2 regions of the Vibrio sp. GJ43-1 genome follow, and region 2 is predicted to be linked to the other one. Evidence: riboswitches for the same ligand, from Rfam matches in the RefSeq annotation. Region 2 holds a riboswitch; the other holds the start of a gene.

Region 1 (9,599 bases), 810 kb from region 2:
ACTTAGTTGGTTGTTTTTCGATGTCTATCGCTCACAACTTCTTACACCGCAAGGTACTTATACGTTATCGTCTGACGTGTCACCGCACCCAGTTGCACTCAGAATACAGTACCAAAGAGACATAAGTCGTACACAGCTATTAGAGGCAACGTTGGATCAATGGGAAAAAATGGGTGTTGATAAAGAAACCAGAAACCAATGGATCGCAAGGCTTTATGATGTGTTTCCCGACATTGAAGAAGGACAACAATTGATTTATGTATCAGATGGCGCATCGGGGTATTTTTATTATTTGACCGATGAAAAGCCACTGCAAGCAGTAGGACGAATTAACGATAAAGCGTTAAATGACGGCTTCCTTGGAATTTGGCTAGCGCCGAACAGCCAGTATCCTAAATTGAGAGCGCAACTGATAGGAATGAATCGATGAAAAAGCTCGCGTTGTTATGCTGGTTGATGGTGACGGTATTGCTCACTTCTTGCAGTGCCAACTTAGATGAGTACGATAAAAGTACACCGAGTTTTGACTTATTTGGCTATTTTGACGGTCAGTCTCGGGCTTGGGGAATGGTTCAAGATTATACAGACAAACAAACAAGACGCTTTGTCGTCGATATCATTGGAGAGGTCGACGGCGACACCTTAACGTTGACAGAGGACTTCATCTTTCATGATGGAGAAACTGATCAAAGAATTTGGACAATCAAGCGTTTAGACGATGGCTCATACGAAGGAACGGCTGATGACATTATTGGCGTCGCAACAGGGCAAACCGTGGGGAATGCACTGAGGTGGCAGTACGACTTTGAATTAGAGGTAGATGGTTCAAGTTACACGGTTGCATTTGACGATTGGCTCTACAGGCAAGACGAAGACCACCTCTTCAATCTAACGAGCATCAGGAAGTTTGGTCAGGAAGTTGGGACGATTACGTTGTTTTTTCAAAAGTAAATGAGTCATTAAAGGATTCACTCACAGAAAACGATTTGCAAAAGTAATGTTGTCACCTAGTTAGGCGTTATGCTCATGTATCGCCATGATATTTGGCCATGTAAAATTGAGAGAAAAACAAAGGGGCTGCAATTCTGCAGCCCCTTTTATGTATATCAAACGTTTATTATCATAGAACAAAAAACACAGCCTTTAGGTAGAAAGGCTGGTTCTAACACTAGATATTAAAGCTTGTCAGTGAGTTCAATCGCTTGACCGATGTAGTTCGCTGGCGTCATTAATTTAAGACGTACTTTTTCATCTTCTGGTAGCTCTAGGCCGTCGATGAAGTTACGCATTGCTTCGCCGTCTACACGTTTACCGCGTGTCAGTTCTTTAAGCTTTTCGTACGGCTTTTCGATACCGTAACGACGCATTACTGTTTGTACTGGTTCAGCCAGGACTTCCCAGTTCTTATCAAGCTCTGCAAGCAAGGCTTCGCGGTTAACTTCAAGCTTACTGATACCTTTTAGAGTCGACGTATAAGCAATGATTGCGTAACCCACACCAACGCCAAGGTTACGAAGAACCGTTGAGTCAGTCAGGTCACGTTGCCAACGTGAAACTGGAAGTTTTTGTGCTAGATGTGCAAATACCGCGTTAGCTAGCCCTAGGTTGCCTTCAGAGTTTTCGAAGTCAATCGGGTTTACTTTATGTGGCATAGTTGATGAGCCGATTTCGCCAGCAATGGTCTTTTGCTTGAAGTGACCTAGCGCGATGTAACCCCATACGTCACGATCGAAATCGATTAGGATAGTGTTGAAACGAGCGATGGCGTCAAAAAGCTCAGCAATATAATCGTGAGGTTCAATTTGCGTTGTGTACGGGTTCCACGTAACGCCAAGAGATTCAGTGATGAATTCTTCACTAAATTTGTGCCAATCTAGCTCAGGATAAGCGGATAGGTGAGCGTTGTAGTTACCAACGGCACCGTTCACTTTACCTAGGATCTCAACGGCTTCGATTTGCTTATATTGACGTTCCATACGGTACGCCACGTTTGCCATTTCTTTACCCATTGTTGATGGAGAAGCTGGCTGACCGTGTGTGCGAGACAATAATGGAATATCGCGATATTCAACCGCAAGTTTGCCGATTGCATCAATGATGTTACGAAGTTCAGGAAGAATAACAGTCTCGCGAGCTTCTTTTAGCATCAGCGCATGAGAGGTGTTATTAATATCTTCAGAAGTACACGCAAAATGGATGAACTCATTAACCGCGTGAAGCTCAGGAACACTTAGCTACTTTTTCTTTTAGGAAGTACTCAACCGCTTTTACATCGTGGTTGGTAGTGCGCTCGATCTCTTTAATGCGAGCAGCATCGTCTTCGCTAAAGTTAGCTGCTAATTCATTTAGAAACTGATTTGCTTCTGCACTGAATGCCGGAACTTCTTTGATTGCATCTGTAGCAGCAAGCTTTTGTAGCCAACGAATTTCAACGATAGAGCGGTACTTTAGTAGGCCAAACTCACTAAAGATGCTGCGTAGTGCAGTTGTTTTGCTTCCGTAACGGCCGTCTACTGGTGAAACAGCAGTCAATGCTGACAGTTCCATGGTGTTCTCCTGAATTGGGTTTCTAAATTTCGTGAGCTTTATACCAATATCCGTCGCAATTGTCACGCACATTAAGCAAACGTTTGCGCGGCGGTTGTGTTGGTCTAAAAGTGTCTTGGTCTAAAAACCTTTTCTAATAAGCTTTGTTGCTTTAATAACGACATCGCGCCAATAAAACGCTATCGCGCCAAGAAAGCGATGCACTTTTAGATAGTTCGGCTTTTAAACGAATAGCTCGCAACAAGTGCGAGCTGAATTTGGTATTCGAGCCAGGCTATCAGAGTCTAGCTAAAAGAATTTTGGCTTGTTCGATCATCTTCTTACGTCCAAACACTAAGTGACGACGTTTGCCACCGACCTGACGCCACAAAACAGCACTACGAATACCAGATAGCAGTAGTGCGCGTACTTTTTGTTGGGTGCCAGTTTGTTGTAAGACAGAAGGCGTACCAGTGACTTGAATTCTTGGGCCAATAGGGCTAACAACATCAAGATAAACGCTGGCAAGGTTACTGATCATTTGTTCGTCTAGCAGATCGTAGTGTTCGAGCTGTCGCTCAACCATTTGAATACGATCTCCTAGCTGAGACATAGCGTCGTTACGGCTGCTTAGTTTACGCTCTAGAGCCATGAGACTAATGATATAACGTGTGATTTCACTTCCGGTCGGTGTGCTGTCAATACCGTTAACCAAGCACTCGAGTCCAACTTTTAAATCAGACTCGCTGCCAAATACACTAAGGGTATTTGATGGACTTATGTTGGTGATAGCTTTAAGTGAAGCCTCAAACGCGTCTGAATCACAGTGACCGTCTTTTGCCATGTTCTGCACGAGCGCCACTGCTTGGCAAAGGCCTGCAAATGCAATGGTACGGTCGTAAAGTGTATTAGCCACGTAGTTCTCCTAATAAATTAAATGCGCTCTTCAATGATACCGCCACCTAGACACACGTTGTCTTTATAGAAAACGGCAGATTGCCCTGGTGTAACGGCGACCTGGGGCTCATCAAAGATGACTTTGATGTTGCTATCATCCATTGGAATGATAGTACAAGGGATATCTTGTTGACGATAACGTGTTTTCACTGTGCATGTCATTGGTTCAGTGATGATTTCACGATCAACCCAGTGCAATTGAGATGCACGTAAGCCATTTGACTTTAATAACGGGTGATCGGCACCTTGTACAGCAATTAAGACATTACGTTTAAGATCTTTTTCAGCGACATACCATGGTTCTTCATTACCGCCGCCGCCTTTTTGGCCACCAATATGTAGACCCTTACGCTGCCCTAACGTGTGGTACATTAAACCTTGGTGCTCGCCAATGACAGCGCCTTCAGGTGTCTCAATTTTACCCGGTTGCGCAGGTAAATAGCGAGACAAGAAGTCGGTAAATTTGCGCTCACCAATAAAACAGATACCGGTTGAGTCTTTTTTCTTCGCAGTAATCAGGTCTTGCTCTTCTGCGATACGACGTACTTCAGGTTTTTCTAGCTCACCCACTGGAAATAGACTGCGGGCTACTTGCTCATGGCTCAATGTATATAGGAAATAGCTTTGGTCTTTGTTGCTATCTAAGCCACGTAGCATTTGTGGCTTTTCACCGTTTTCAGGGAACGTACGGCTGACATAATGCCCCATGGCAATATAGTCTGCATCGAGTACTTCATCGGCGAACTCTAAAAAGGCTTTGAACTTGATTTCTTTGTTACAAAGAATGTCCGGGTTTGGCGTACGACCCGCTTTATACTCAGCTAAGAAGTACTCAAAGACGTTATCCCAGTATTCTGCAGCAAAGTTGATAGTATGAAGGTGGATACCTAGCTTGTCGCAAACAGCTTGTGCGTCTGCAAGATCTTCTGCAGCCGTGCAGTACTCTTCGTTATCGTCTTCTTCCCAGTTCTTCATAAACAGGCCTTCTACTTGATAGCCCTGCTGTTTTAGAAGATAGGCAGAAACGGATGAGTCCACACCGCCGGACATACCGACGATCACTTTCTTTTGGCTGTTATCAGACATGTTTAAATACCACCTATAGTAATTGGACGCAGATTTTAGCAGAAACAAAACGTGCAATACAGTTCCGCGAACTAAATCACACTTTGTTAAGTGCGTTATGTGTGTCTTCAATGGGAGAAATACAAGTCTTTTGACAAAAAAATGAATAGGTAAACGTTTGCCTTGATTGCCTATGTTGCTCTGATGATCTATACAGAGTTAGAATTGCCGCCTTCTTTTTCCCTAAGCAGATTACGTTATGAAATTCCCTGGCCAAAGAAAATCCAAGCACTACTTTCCCGTTCATGCTCGCGACCCATTAGTGAGCCAAGCGCAAAGCAGTAAAAAAATGTCTAAAACGCATATTGTCGGTATTGACCAAACCTTGGTTGATATTGAAGCGAAAGTAGACAGTAGCTTGATCGAAAAATATCGTTTGAGTAAAGGACATTCATTGGTTATTGATGATAAAGCCGCGGAAGCTTTATACACGGAGTTAAAGGAAAAAGAACTCATCACCAATGAATTCGCGGGTGGAACGATAGGGAATACATTACATAACTTTTCTGTACTCGCGGATGATAAGTCGGTGCTATTGGGTGTGATGAGCTCAGATATTAAGATTGGTAGCTACGGGTACCGTTATCTGTGCAATACATCAAGCCGCATGGATCTTAACTATTTGCAAGGTGTTGATGGTGCGATAGGGCGCTGCTTCACTCTTATTACTGAAGACGGCGAGCGTACGTTTGCAATTAGTGAAGGGAAAATGAACCAGCTTAAGCCGGAAAGTATCCCTGAAAATATCTTCAAAAAAGCGTCAGCGTTAGTATTAACCGCTTATTTAGTGCGTTGTAAACCGGGCGATCCAATGCCAGAAGCGACCATGCAGGCGATAGAGTATGCCAAAAAATATAACGTGCCAGTGGTACTAACGTTAGGGACCCGTTTTGTTATTCAAGACGACCCTGAATATTGGCAGGATTTTTTAAAGCAGCATGTCACCGTTGTTGCGATGAATGAAGATGAAGCAGAAGCTCTGACTGGAGAAAGCGATCCTTTAGCGGCATCGGATAAAGCGCTAGAGTGGGTAGATTTAGTTCTGTGTACCGCAGGCCCAATTGGGTTATTTATGGGGGTATACAGAAGATGATGCTAAGCGAGAAACATCATTACCACTATTGCCTGGTAGTATTGCGGAATTTAATCGTTACGAGTTTAGTCGCCCCGCGGTAAAAGCAGAGTGTAATAACCCAATTAAAGTGTATTCTCATATTGCACCGTATATGGGCGGCCCAGAGAAAATTAAAAATACCAATGGTGCGGGCGATGCAGCGCTTTCAGCATTATTGCATGACATGGCAGCAAATAAACACCATAGAGAAAATGTGCCTAACTCTAGTAAGCATCAATATCAGTTTTTAACGTACTCATCTTTTTCACAAGTATGCAAGTATTCTAATAGAGCAAGTTATGAAGTGTTGGTTCAGCATTCGCCAAGGTTGTCGAGGGGTTTACCAGAAAGAGAAGACAGCTTAGAAGAAGCGTATTGGGAAAGATAATAAAAAAGCGCCGTAGGGCGCTTTTTTTATATAACTCTAGTTCTATTAGAATAGAGAATTAAAGTTCAAATTCTTCTAGAGACTTACCAGCATCTAACGCAGCTTGAATTACTGATGGAGTACGGCCTTGACCAGTCCATGTTTTTTCTGCGCCATTACCATCAACATATTTGTATTTTGCAGGGCGTGGTGCACGTTTGCTTTTGCTTTTTGCTTTTGATTCACCAGACAATGCTGCAATTAAATCTTCAACGTCGATGCCATCTTTAGCAATCATTTGAGCGTATTCGCTTAGCTTAGCTTCACGAGCTTCTCTTTCTGCTCTTTCTTCTTTTTCAGACTCTTGACGCTCAGAGACAACAAGCGTTAATTTTTCTAGTGCTTCTTCAAGTTGCTCAATCGTTAGTTCACGAGCAAATGCACGCAGGCTACGAATATTAAGCAAAGTTTTGGTTAATTCAGACATGACAATTCCCATGATTTATTTTGTTCGAGATTAATAATAAACGTCATTTTCTATATTGACAATAAAATAGCTGTAACAAAAGTAAAAATAGATTAATTTTTACAGGAAATTGATAAAAGAATGAGAAACAGCTCTAAATGTAACGTGTGATTACATTAATAGTCATGGTTTAACAATGTTTTTAATGATACTGCGAGCGGTATCAATACGAGTTCACTAGATGGTAGATAGCGTGGTTGCATATTTGTCTATCATCTTTCAGGGCGTTTAAATGGCGTGAAAGTTACACTTCTAAGTGAACTAAAGTAAATAGTAAATGTCGGGCTTAATTATGCTAAATGTCTATAGTTCGTGTACTTTAGGGAGTGAGCAAACATTAACGCTCTATTATTTATTTAGTATCAGCTATTAGAGTTCCGAAGAGTAGCGCGTCCAAACGTACAATGTTGTTGCAATACCGCTACGAAATATAGTGATAATTGTCGTCGTAGTCTTTTGGAATCATACTCCATTTCTAAATAATCTCAGCCATACCTCTCTCTATCTATAACAACTCATTCACAATATTGATGTTGCAATTGACTGTTCAGTAAGTACAATGGCGCGCACCTAATGCAAAAGTAAGAATTTTCTTCTAATGCTACACTTGTAGGATTAGTGGTAAACGTTACTTTTGATGTAGAGGTGCGACTGCGAAAAGTACTTGTCGTTGGGGTGATGCCAATGGACGACAACAAAAGGCGCAGTCGCCGAAGTGAGAATAGAAGATCACGCTTTCTCGCTGGGGTTGTCTCTGAAAGGAACAACACTGCCATAGTCTATTATTTGTTAAACTATGGAGCGCTACTGTAGGGGTTGGGAAAGCATTCGCTTTTCTTTCGCTTATTCAACATTTGTTGAAATCTGTATGTGTATACCCAAAACGGGTGTTTACATATGTCTGCAGTAGATCTCTAACCATAATTAAAACTGGTTTTTGAAGATCATGAACTTAATCGATTTTGCTTCCTCACCATTGTCATTGCTGCCGCCGATCGTAGCTTTGAGTTTGGCTATTATCACACGTCGCGTTTTACTCTCTTTAGGAGTAGGTATTGTTCTCGGTGCCTTCCTTCTTAATGATTACTCTGTTGCCAATGCCGCAGGTTACGTCTTTGATACTGTTTCTGGTGTCATCATTGAAGACGGTGGCTTGAATCTTTGGAATATGAGTATCGTCGGCTTCTTATTGTTGCTTGGTATGATGACGGCACTCCTCACCTTATCCGGTGGTACAAAAGCATTTGCTGAATGGGCGCAGTCTCGCGTAAAAAGCAAGCGCGGTTCCAAATTACTGGCAGCATTCCTTGGCGTTTTCATTTTTGTTGATGACTACTTTAACAGCCTTGCGGTTGGCGCCATTTCACGCCCAGTAACGGATCGCTTTTATGTGTCACGTGCGAAGCTTGCCTACATTTTAGACTCGACAGCCGCCCCAATGTGCGTATTGATGCCTGCTTCTAGCTGGGGCGCTTATATCATGACGATTGTCAGTGGCATCCTAATTAGTCATGGTATTACTGAATACTCGGCAATTGGTGCTTATGTTCGACTCATTCCAATGAATTTTTATGCTGTCTTTGCGTTACTAATGGTGTTTGCTGTAGCTTGGTTCCAACTTGATGTTGGTCCAATGCGTAAACATGAGATGCGCGCTAAGCAAGGGATTGGTTTTGATCATGACCAAGAAAACGACGCAAAAGAAGCACACGAACTAAACGAAGAGCTTGATATTAAAGAAAGCGACTTTGGGTCAGTATCTGATCTTGTTCTTCCTATCGTCGTGCTTATCTTTGCCATGGTCGGAGCGATGCTATTTACGGGTAGCCAAGCCCTAGCTGCTGACGGCCTAGCGTTTAATATGTTAGGGGCATTTGAAAATACCGATGTAGGTATGTCACTGATTTACGGTGGCAGTGCTGGTCTTGCAATGGCGATTTATACGGTAGTGAAGCAAAAGCTAGCCGTAAAAGATATCGCACTAACGATGTGGATTGGTGCTAAATCGATGTTTGGTGCAATTCTGATCTTGTTCTTTGCATGGTCAATTGGCTCTGTGATTGGCGATATGAAGACCTATGCTTACTTGTCGTCTACCGTTCAAGGCAATATAGATGTTCATTGGTTGCTTAGGTGATTTTGTTCCTATTGGCTGGCTTGATGGCATTTTCAACCGATACGTCATGGGGTACGTTTGGCATTATGTTACCAATTGCGGGTGACATGGCTGGTGCGACGGATATCGCTATGATGTTACCAATGTTAGGTGCGGTACTGGCTGGTTCGGTATTTGGTGACCACTGTTCACCCATTTCAGATACGACGATTTTGTCTTCAACAGGTGCTCGTTGTAATCACATTGACCACGTATCGACTCAGTTGCCATATGCATTGTCCGTCGCTGTTGTGTCTTGCGTCGGTTTCATCGCGCTAGGTATGACAAATTCGGTTTGGATATCATTCGCTGCAGCTAGCGTAACCTTTGTATTAGTTTGTTGTGTACTTTCTGCGCTATCTAAAGCTCGAATGACAAAAGACGTTAAAGCGTAACTGATATCTTTTATCGTGATGAGTAGATTAAAAAGAGCCTATTAGGGCTCTTTTTTTGACTCGCTGCAACGAGAATGACATCGTGAGTGCGTCCAATTGGGTTCGAACTAGATTAAATTTTAAAAAACTGCAAATTAATTGTTGAAAATTTAACTGAGCTTAGTTAGTGTGAAGTCACAGCTCAAAAGGAATCGCCAAATAACTATGCGTAATAACGATATGAACATTCATCATCACCATCATCACCCAATCTAGTCTTTCGGGAGATGCACGCATACCTGAGAGCTAAAAAAACTCTCGGTGGTTCGAAGCAAGATTTAAGAATTTAACCCTCGGGAGACTAAAGCTCCCGAGGGTTTTTTCGTTTTATAATTTAAGAAATCAATAATTTGCACAGGGATACAGCAATGCAATCACAACGCCTAAGAATCGCA
Region 2 (9,599 bases):
AAGGGTATGGCTGTTCGCCATTTAAAGTGGTACGCGAGCTGGGTTTAGAACGTCGTGAGACAGTTCGGTCCCTATCTGCCGTGGGCGTTGGAAGATTGAAGGGGGCTGCTCCTAGTACGAGAGGACCGGAGTGGACGAACCTCTGGTGTTCGGGTTGTCATGCCAATGGCATTGCCCGGTAGCTAAGTTCGGAATCGATAACCGCTGAAAGCATCTAAGCGGGAAGCGAGCCCTGAGATGAGTCTTCCCTGGCACTTTAAGTGTCCTAAAGGGTTGTTCAAGACTAGAACGTTGATAGGCAGGGTGTGTAAGTGCTGCGAGGCATTGAGCTAACCTGTACTAATTGCCCGTGAGGCTTAACCATACAACACCCAAAGGGTTTTGATGGACTCAAAGCAAGAACAGATTGAATGTGTATTAAGAACTTTTATTAAGCTTTCCAGATTAATTTTGCCTTCAGTTTTTATGAAAAGCTGAAAGTAAAAGAAGAATTTGCTTGGCGACCATAGCGTTGCAGACCCACCTGATCCCATGCCGAACTCAGAAGTGAAATGCAGTAGCGCCGATGGTAGTGTGGGGTTTCCCCATGTGAGAGTAGGACATCGCCAGGCTTTGAACAGACATCTATTTGAAGCACAACTTAGGTAAGACTTTAGATAGAGCCACTGCGGAGTGGTAGTTCAGTTGGTTAGAATACCGGCCTGTCACGCCGGGGGTCGCGGGTTCGAGTCCCGTCCACTCCGCCACTTATACTAAGCCCTAGTCGAAATACTGGGGCTTTTTTACGTTTGAAGAAAATGGTCAGTAATGGTTCAGTTATTTTTCTTTTAGTCAGAGAGGTGGTTGGTTACACCGTTTCGAGCCCTGCCCACTTATACCAAGCCTTAGATTAGGCGTCCCTGTCAAAAGGTTAGGGAATTAGGTTAGGGAATTTTGACGCTATAAAATAGTATTTAATACTAAAAGCTTGCTTTAAGTTTAGAGTGTATAAAAAAGCCTAAGTTATGAACTTAGGCTTAGTATGGGACTTATTTAACTATATGATAACTATTCAAATAAGTCGATATGCAGCCTTTTAACGGCTTCTTTTGCAACACCTGAGTCAAGTAAGAAACATAAGTTGTGAGGGCTAGCACCGTAGCAGATCATACGGAGATTAAACTCCTCAAGTGTTCCAAATACCGCTTTAGCGGAACCTTTCTTTTCGCTCATTTTATTACCAATCAATGCGATTAGGCTAAGATCCTGCTTCACTTCGACGATACACAGTTCTTCGAGTTCTTTTTTCACATCTAAAGGCAGCTCAGGCGCTTTTCCGCTGGTGTCTGTTTGGTCAAGAGTCAATGAAACACTGACTTCAGAGGTTGTAATAAGGTCTACCGATATTTTGTGCTTGGCCAGTATAGTGAATACATCGGCTAAGAAACCGTATGCTTGGAACATTTTAGGGTTCCGCAGTGTCACCATTGTTTGGTTATTTCTTAAAGCTAATGCACGAAATAGCGGGGCACTTTCTACTGTTTGGCGTACCCAAGTTCCGCCTTCTTGTGGTGCTTTAGAAGATCCGACAAAAACTGGAATTTGATGCCTTAACGCTTCGGCAATAATGTAGATGGATGGAGGATCTTGGCACCAAAGTTAGCCATTTCAGACGCTTCACTAAAGCTGATCTCAGGAATTGGGCGAGCGTTAGGAGCTATTCGAGGGTCAGTAGTATAGATCCCAGGGACGTCGGTCCAGATCTCTAAGCCACTTGCTTCGACAGCCTCTGCAATAAGGGCAGCACTATAATCGCTGCCGCCACGGCCCAGAGTTGTGGTTTCACCGTCAATATCAGCGCCAATAAAGCCTTGAGTGATGACAACATGTTTTTTACACAAAGGGATGAGGTTTTGCTCTGCAAGAGTTCTGGTTTGCTCTAGGTTCGGTTCCGCTTTTCCATAAGTACTATCGGTCCTTAGTACTTGGCGAATATCAAATCGAACGGCATCAATGCCACGCTCTCGCATGAGCTGTGCGAAAATGTGTGTCGACATTCTCTCACCACATGCCACTAAGTGGTCAGTCAGCTTGGCGGTGACATCAATACAGGCGACTTCTGATAACGTTGCTACTTTTTCAATGAGCGCGTTGATACGGGGCTCAATGGAGGTTGCATCATTGAGTTGACTCAGTATAGCAACGTGAATCGCTCTGAGCTTTTCGATAAGTTCTAATCGTTCGTTATCATTTTTTACGCCATTAGCCAGTGAGACCAAGATATTGGTTACCCCTGAACATGCACTGCTTACCACCAGTCTCGTCTCAGGGTTATTTTCGATGATTTCAGCACAACGGCTCATGGCTTCGAAGTTGGCAACACTTGTGCCACCAAATTTAGCTACATTGAATGCGCTCACAGTTTTCTCCAGGATATTCCAATAAGTAAAATTACAGGGTTAAGACCCAACGTCCGATGTTTGAAGAGAAATAAAGAGTAGAGGCATATTGATAATGAATCGACCTCAGAAGCTCTTCACCAATTTGGTTTGGTGACAGTTAAAGGGATTCAGCCCAATTAACCGATAAACTAACCCATCAAATTTAGTTTATCTCGGCACTGCTCCCCATGAGTGAAATGTGTTGGAGTTGAGGCTCCACATCATCACTTGCCTGGGCAGTGCTCCTCTTCTGCTTGATAGCCTGTTTATTCAACGTTTTTGTGATGCAAATGTCAATGGAGTGAGGCAATTTAATAAAAATATGACCCCTCAAATTTGTTGCAAATTTGTTGATCTCATGCGTATTGTAGAACAAACTATTTAGCCTTTAAGATTCTTTACACCCAAGTAACCTCATTATTATTAGAAAACAAAAGGACTTTCGATGACGATTTCTAGCTTTGTACCCCCCCACAGGACACTCATGGGACCTGGCCCTTCAGACATTTACCCACAGGTATTACAAGCACTTAGCCGCCCGACTATTGGTCATTTAGACCCGTTATTTATTGGTATGATGGATGAGCTTAAGGCGTTACTTAAATATGCCTTTCAGACAGAGAATGACTTTACTATTGCCGTCTCTGCTCCTGGCAGCGCAGGGATGGAAGCTTGCTTTGTCAATTTAATTGAGCCAGGAGATAAAGTCATAGTTTGTCGAAATGGTGTCTTCGGTGATCGTATGAAAGAAAACGTCATTCGTTGCGGTGGCGAAGCTATCCTCGTTGACGATGAATGGGGAAAGCCTGTTTCTGTTGAAAAAGTGCAGCAAGTCATCTCAGATAACCCTGACGCGGTATTGTTGGCTTTCGTACATGCAGAGACTTCTACTGGAGCGGTAAGCGATGCTAAGCAGCTAAGTCAGCTTGCCAAGCAAAATGGTATGCTTACGATTGTCGATGCCGTGACGTCGCTTGGCGGTGTTCCATTACTTGTGGATGAGTGGCAACTTGATGCTGTGTATTCAGGTAGCCAAAAATGTTTGTCTTGTGTTCCAGGGTTATCCCCCGTTACTTTATCGCCTCTTGCTATTGAGCGAATTAAAGCGCGTAAAACACCCGTTCAAAGTTGGTTCTTAGACCAAAGCTTAGTGCTAGGTTATTGGAGTGGTGAAGGCAAGCGTAGCTACCATCACACAGCGCCAGTGAATAGCCTTTATGCTTTGCATGAATCCTTAGTGATACTGAAAAATGAAGGGCTCGAAAACGCATGGCAGCGTCATAAAGAGATGCATATTTTACTCGCTGATGGGCTAGAAAAATTAGGGCTGACTTTTGTGGTAGAAAAAGAGAGTCGATTGCCACAGCTTAACGCAGTGTACTTCCCAGAGGGCATTGACGATGCGGCAGTGAGGCAGCAATTGCTGGAAGGTTATAATTTGGAAATCGGTGCTGGTTTAGGTGCATTAGCAGGTAAAGCTTGGCGGATTGGCTTAATGGGCTATGCGGCAAGAAAAGAGAATGTTGCTTTGTGCCTTAAAGCACTGGAAACCGTGCTTAAATAGTTGATGATATTAAAAAGACCGAAAGCGTTAGCTTTCGGTCTTTTTCTTTAAACTACAAATACAGAGGAATAATATCTGTTTAACGGTTAACCGTTATAGAGATGCAATCGTCTGTTTTTGCTCTTCAAGTTTAACTAAGGTTTCTTTGTAACCGTCAAGCTTTTCACGTTCTTTAGTGATAACAGCTTCTGGTGCTTTGGCAACAAAACCTTCATTGCTTAGCTTGCCTTCGGTACGCTTAATTTCACCTTGAATCTTAGCCATTTCTTTATCGAGACGAGCAAGTTCGGCGTCTTTATCGATAAGCCCTGCCATTGGAATCATTAGCTCAGACTTACCAACGAGCTTAGTCGCACACGCAGGTGTTGCTTCGTTGTCGGCAAGAACTTTAATATCATCAAGCTTAGCAAGCGCATTAAGAACGATCTTATTTGCTTCAATACGATCCGCATCTTTCTCATCAGCGACTTTGATCATTACTTCTAAGCCTTTGCTTGGTGCAATGTCATATTCAGCACGCAAGTTACGGATTGCGGTAATGAAAGTCTTCACCCACTCGATGTCGTCAACGATCTCAGCATTGAAGTTCGCTTCATTAAACTGAGGAAGCGCTTGAGTCATGATCGTCTCGCCTTCTACACCGTCTACTAGCGGCTTAACGCTCTGCCAGATAGACTCTGTGATGTAAGGCAACACTGGGTGAGCAAGACGTAGCGTCTTTTCAAGAACCGTGATAAGCGTGTAACGAGTCGCTTGTTGCTGCGCTTCAGAGCCTTTCCAAAGAACAGGTTTAGTGAGCTCTAAGTACCAGTCACAGAATTGGTTCCAGATGAATTCATAAAGCGTGTTTGCTGCCATGTCTAGACGGTAGTTGTCTAGGTGAGCGTTAAACTCTTTCGCTGCAACTTCAAACTGAGATTCAATCCACTTATCAGCAAGAGAGAACTCCATGTTTGCACGATCTAGAGCAGACAGTGACATGCCACAATCGTGTTCTTCTGTGTTCATCAGTACGTAACGGCTAGCGTTCCATAGTTTGTTACAGAAGTTACGGTAACCTTCAAGACGCTTCATGTCCCAGTTGATGTCACGACCCGTTGAAGCCATCGCAGCAAGTGTGAAACGTAGTGCATCAGTACCGTATGGTTCGATACCATTTTCGAACGTCTTACGTGTCGCTTTTTCGATCTTAGCTGCCAGCTTCGGTTGCATCATGTTGCCACAACGCTTTTCGACTAGCTCTTCAAGGCCGATGCCATCAATCATGTCGATTGGGTCAAGTACGTTACCTTTCGACTTAGACATCTTATCGCCATTTTCATCACGGATAAGACCTGTCATGTACACGGTTTTAAATGGTACTTGAGCTTTGCCATCTTCGTCTTTCACGAAGTGCATGGTCATCATGATCATACGCGCAACCCAGAAGAAGATAATATCAAAGCCAGATACCAGTACTTCAGATGGGTGGAAGGTTTTCAGTGCGTCTGTATCTTCAGGCCAGCCTTGTGTGCCGAACGTCCAAAGTGCAGAAGAGAACCAAGTATCAAGAACGTCGTTGTCTTGCTTAAGGACAATAACAGGCGCTAGGTTGTTCTTTTCACGCACTTCTTCTTCTGTGCGACCAACGTAAACTTTACCATCGTTGTCGTACCATGCTGGGATACGGTGGCCCCACCAAAGTTGACGAGAGATACACCAGTCTTGCACGTCACGCATCCACGCAAAGTACATGTTTTCGTACTGTTTAGGGACGAATTGGATTTGACCATCTTCAACGGCTTTAACTGCCGGTTCAGCAAGAGGCGCTGTGCGCACGTACCATTGGTCAGTCAGCATTGGTTCGATAACCACGCCGCCACGGTCGCCGTAAGGAACGGTTAGGTCGTGATCTTTGATCTCTTCAAGCAGGCCAAGTTCATCGAATTCAGCAACGATAGCTTTACGTGCAGCAAAACGCTCCATGCCTTGGTATTTAGCTGGAATGTCTGTTGAGTAAACATCGCTTTCTTCGCCGTTCGTTGTGAATACTTCAGCAGCATCACGGATATCAGCGTTGAACGTTAGGATGTTGATCATTGGTAGGTTGTTGCGCTTGCCCACTTCGTAATCGTTAAAGTCATGAGCTGGTGTGACTTTCACACAACCCGTGCCTTTTTCCATGTCTGCGTGCTCATCGCCTACGATAGGAATAAGACGGTTTACAACAGGAAGTAGGATTTCTTTGCCGATAAGATCTTTGTAGCGAGGATCTTCTGGGTTTACGGCAACACCAGTATCACCAAGCATGGTTTCTGGACGAGTCGTTGCGACAACAATGTAGTCTTTGCCATCGGCGGTTTTAACACCGTTCGCTAGTGGGTAGCGGAAGTGCCACATGAAACCTTTTTTGTCTTTGTTTTCAACTTCAAGATCAGAAATTGCAGTGTGCAGTTTAGGATCCCAGTTTACTAGACGCTTACCACGGTAAATTAGGTCTTCTTCATACAGGCGAACAAACACTTCTTGAGTTGCAGCCGATAGGCCGTCATCCATAGTGAATCGCTCACGATCCCAGTCTACCGATGCACCAAGGCGACGAAGCTGTTGAGTGATGGTGCCGCCAGATTCAGCTTTCCATTCCCAAATTTTGTCGATGAAAGCTTCACGGCCGTAGTCGTGTTTTGTTTTGCCTTCTTCAGCGGCAATTTTACGCTCTACAACCATTTGTGTCGCGATGCCTGCGTGGTCAGTACCAACCTGCCATAGCGTATTTTTACCTTTCATGCGCTGAGCACGGATAAGGGTATCCATGATTGTATCTTGGAAGGCATGGCCCATGTGTAGGCTACCAGTGACGTTCGGTGGCGGGATCATGATGCTGTATGCTTCTTTTGAAGTGTCACCGTGTGGCTTAAAGTAGCCTTTCTCTTCCCAAGCTTGGTATAAAGCTTGTTCGATTGATGTTGGGTTATATGTCTTTTCCATAGCGTTCTGGATACTTAACTTATTAATACTGTGAAAGAAATCTGTCAAACCTTATAATTAAGCGTGATTATCGCTTACCTATAAGGATTGACCGTGATTAGGATTCAGTGTGCTGAATCTTGATGGTCTGTAGCTGGTAGCCTGCTTGACGGTAAATTTTATACCTTTCTCGAGCAAGTTGCTTAGCTTTTTCTTCGCAAGGCACGAAGTCTACCACTTGAGCGAATGTCTGGGCAAAGGTTGCGTGCGTCTCGGCAACATTTATCACCAGCTGACGGTTCCAGCTCGGTTTTAAGCCGTCAAATCCAATCTCTACAGGGGTACCATTTTTAGGACCCTCACCCACTAAATTGTGAGCGATAAACGCGCTCGCATCAACTTGCCAAAAGTATTCAGCCCAGGCTTCTGCGGAGACTCGGTCGGTGGCATTGAGATAAATTTTGGCACCTTGGCCAGTAAAGTGTCGGCAAAGATAGTGAACATAAGCAAAAAAGCCTGGCTGTGTATCTTCCAAGCTTTCTTCTTCAACGATATAAAATGTTGCAGTTTGCATAGCTACCTAAAAAGTAAAAGGGCCGTTAGGCCCTTTTTTTATTCTTCAGTTTCGTGGCCACTTCGATTCAGTAAGAATTGGACAAGTAGGGAGACAGGACGACCCGTTGACCCTTTCGCTTTACCCGATTTCCAAGCGGTGCCTGCAATATCTAAGTGCGCCCAATGATACTTCTTAGTGAAGCGGGATAAGAAACAACCTGCGGTAATTGTGCCACCCGGACGGCCGCCAATGTTTGCCATATCGGCAAATGGGCTGCTGAGTTGTTCTTGGTACTCATCGGCCATTGGTAGGCGCCAAGCGCGATCGCCAGCTTGCTCTGAAGCGTTAACTAACTCATGAGAGAGTGGGTTATGGTTAGAAAGGACACCACTGATATGATGACCTAGTGCAATAACACAGGCACCAGTTAGCGTAGCAACATCGACCACACACTCAGGCTCAAAGCGCTCAACGTAAGTGAGAGCATCACACAGTACTAAGCGACCTTCTGCGTCGGTATTCAGTACTTCTACAGTTTGGCCAGACATAGTCGTTAGAATGTCACCAGGGCGATAAGCGTTGCTGCCTGGCATGTTTTCACAGCCAGCAAGAATACCAATAACATTGATAGGCAGGTTCAACTTTGCCAAGGCTTTCATTGTACCCATGACAGAAGCCGCACCACACATGTCATACTTCATTTCATCCATGCCTTCACCCGGCTTGAGTGAAATACCGCCTGAATCGAATGTTAAACCTTTACCAATAAGTACGATAGGTTTTGCGTTAGAATCCGGGTTGCCTTTGTACTCCATGATAGACATCAGGGATTCATTTTTAGAACCGCGTCCAACCGCTAGATAAGAGGTCATACCGAGCTTTTCCATCTCTTGCTCACCAATGATCTTGGTGGTCACTGTCTCGTAATCGTCAGCAAGACGACGAGCCTGAGAGGCTAAGTAGGCTGGGTTTGCAATGTTCGGTGGCATGTTGCCTAGGTCTTTCGATGTTTTTACACCTGACGCAATAGCAAGGCCGTGAGAAATGGCTTTTTCACCAAGGTTGAGCTCACGACGTGTCGGTACATTAAACACCAATTTGCGTAACGGGCGACGCGTCTCTGGTTTGTTGCTCTTGAATTGATCAAAGGTGTAAAGGCCATCTTTTGTCGCTTCAACCGCTTGGCGCACTTTCCAGTACGTATCGCGACCTTTAACGTGCAGTTCTGTCAGAAAGCATACCGCTTCCATAGAACCGGTTTCATTTAAGGTGCTGATGGTTTTTTGGATAATCTCTTTGTATTGACGCTCCCCCAACTCTCGTTCTTTGCCACAACCGACCAGTAGAACACGCTCAGAAAGCACGCCTGGTACTTGATGCAACAGTAGCATTTGCCCTGGTTTACCTTCTAGGTCACCACGACGTAGCAAAGAGCTAATATAGCCATCACTGATTTTATCGAGTTGCTCTGCAACCGGAGAGAGACGACGTGGCTCAAATACGCCGACGACAATGCAAGCACTGCGTTGCTTCTCTGGACTGCCACTTTTAACACTAAACTCCATGCGTACTCCTACATCCTAAAGACAAATAGAACTAAATGTTGGATAATCAATTATCAAAGTTTGAATCATAGCCGTTAGTTCGGCCTATAATTGTAAGATAAAAATTGATCCAAAAAGTAAAAAATAAAAGGTTTATCCGAAAACTATAGCGATTCAACCAAAAAAACAAGTTTTGTATAGGTGTTTTCACTGTGATTATTGTTAGATATTTGATCAGAGAAACAGTTAAGAGCCAATTAGCCATATTTTTTGTGCTCTTTTTAGTGTTTTTCAGCCGTCAATTTATCAATGTGCTTGCGGATGCTTCTGATGGAGATATTCCCGCTGGACTTATTATGACTCTCGTTGGTATTAGCATGCCTACGATGGGCTTATTGATGTTTCCATTAAGTATTTACATCGGAATTTTGGTGACTTTTGGGCGACTTTACGCCGAAAGTGAAATAACGGTGATGAATGCGACGGGGATAGGGAACAAATTTCTCATTCGCGCGGCGATGTACCTCGCCGCGATCACCTGCGCGCTTGCTGCATTTAATGCGTTTTGG

What was found. Region 2 has a riboswitch for lysine ahead of lysC (lysine-sensitive aspartokinase 3). Riboswitches for the same ligand answer to the same signal wherever they lie in the genome.
Region 1: another riboswitch for lysine. It lies ahead of AC0L66_RS06635 (Na+/H+ antiporter NhaC family protein); the one in region 2 lies ahead of lysC (lysine-sensitive aspartokinase 3).

The regions. Positions count from the first base shown of each region.
Region 1 covers NZ_CM147884.1:1,363,258-1,372,856, forward strand. Annotated here, with positions in the region: gene AC0L66_RS06600 (chalcone isomerase family protein) at 1-430, shown strand, start outside; gene AC0L66_RS06605 (DUF3833 domain-containing protein) at 427-951, shown strand; partial or broken gene purB (adenylosuccinate lyase) at 1,176-2,547, opposite strand; gene hflD (high frequency lysogenization protein HflD) at 2,825-3,442, opposite strand; gene mnmA (tRNA 2-thiouridine(34) synthase MnmA) at 3,460-4,569, opposite strand; partial or broken gene AC0L66_RS06625 (inosine/guanosine kinase) at 4,808-6,110, shown strand; gene AC0L66_RS06630 (H-NS family histone-like protein) at 6,169-6,576, opposite strand; lysine riboswitch at 7,248-7,430, shown strand; partial or broken gene AC0L66_RS06635 (Na+/H+ antiporter NhaC family protein) at 7,562-9,165, shown strand; His leader region at 9,396-9,530, shown strand; gene hisG (ATP phosphoribosyltransferase) at 9,573-9,599, shown strand, end outside.
Region 2 covers NZ_CM147884.1:550,597-560,195, forward strand. Annotated here, with positions in the region: rRNA gene AC0L66_RS02695 (23S ribosomal RNA) at 1-364, shown strand, start outside; rRNA gene rrf (5S ribosomal RNA) at 496-611, shown strand; tRNA gene AC0L66_RS02705 (tRNA-Asp) at 670-746, shown strand; partial or broken gene lysC (lysine-sensitive aspartokinase 3) at 1,048-2,342, opposite strand; lysine riboswitch at 2,501-2,678, opposite strand; gene AC0L66_RS02715 (pyridoxal-phosphate-dependent aminotransferase family protein) at 2,866-3,984, shown strand; gene AC0L66_RS02720 (valine--tRNA ligase) at 4,078-6,951, opposite strand; gene AC0L66_RS02725 (DNA polymerase III subunit chi) at 7,049-7,504, opposite strand; gene pepA (leucyl aminopeptidase) at 7,543-9,051, opposite strand; gene lptF (LPS export ABC transporter permease LptF) at 9,243-9,599, shown strand, end outside.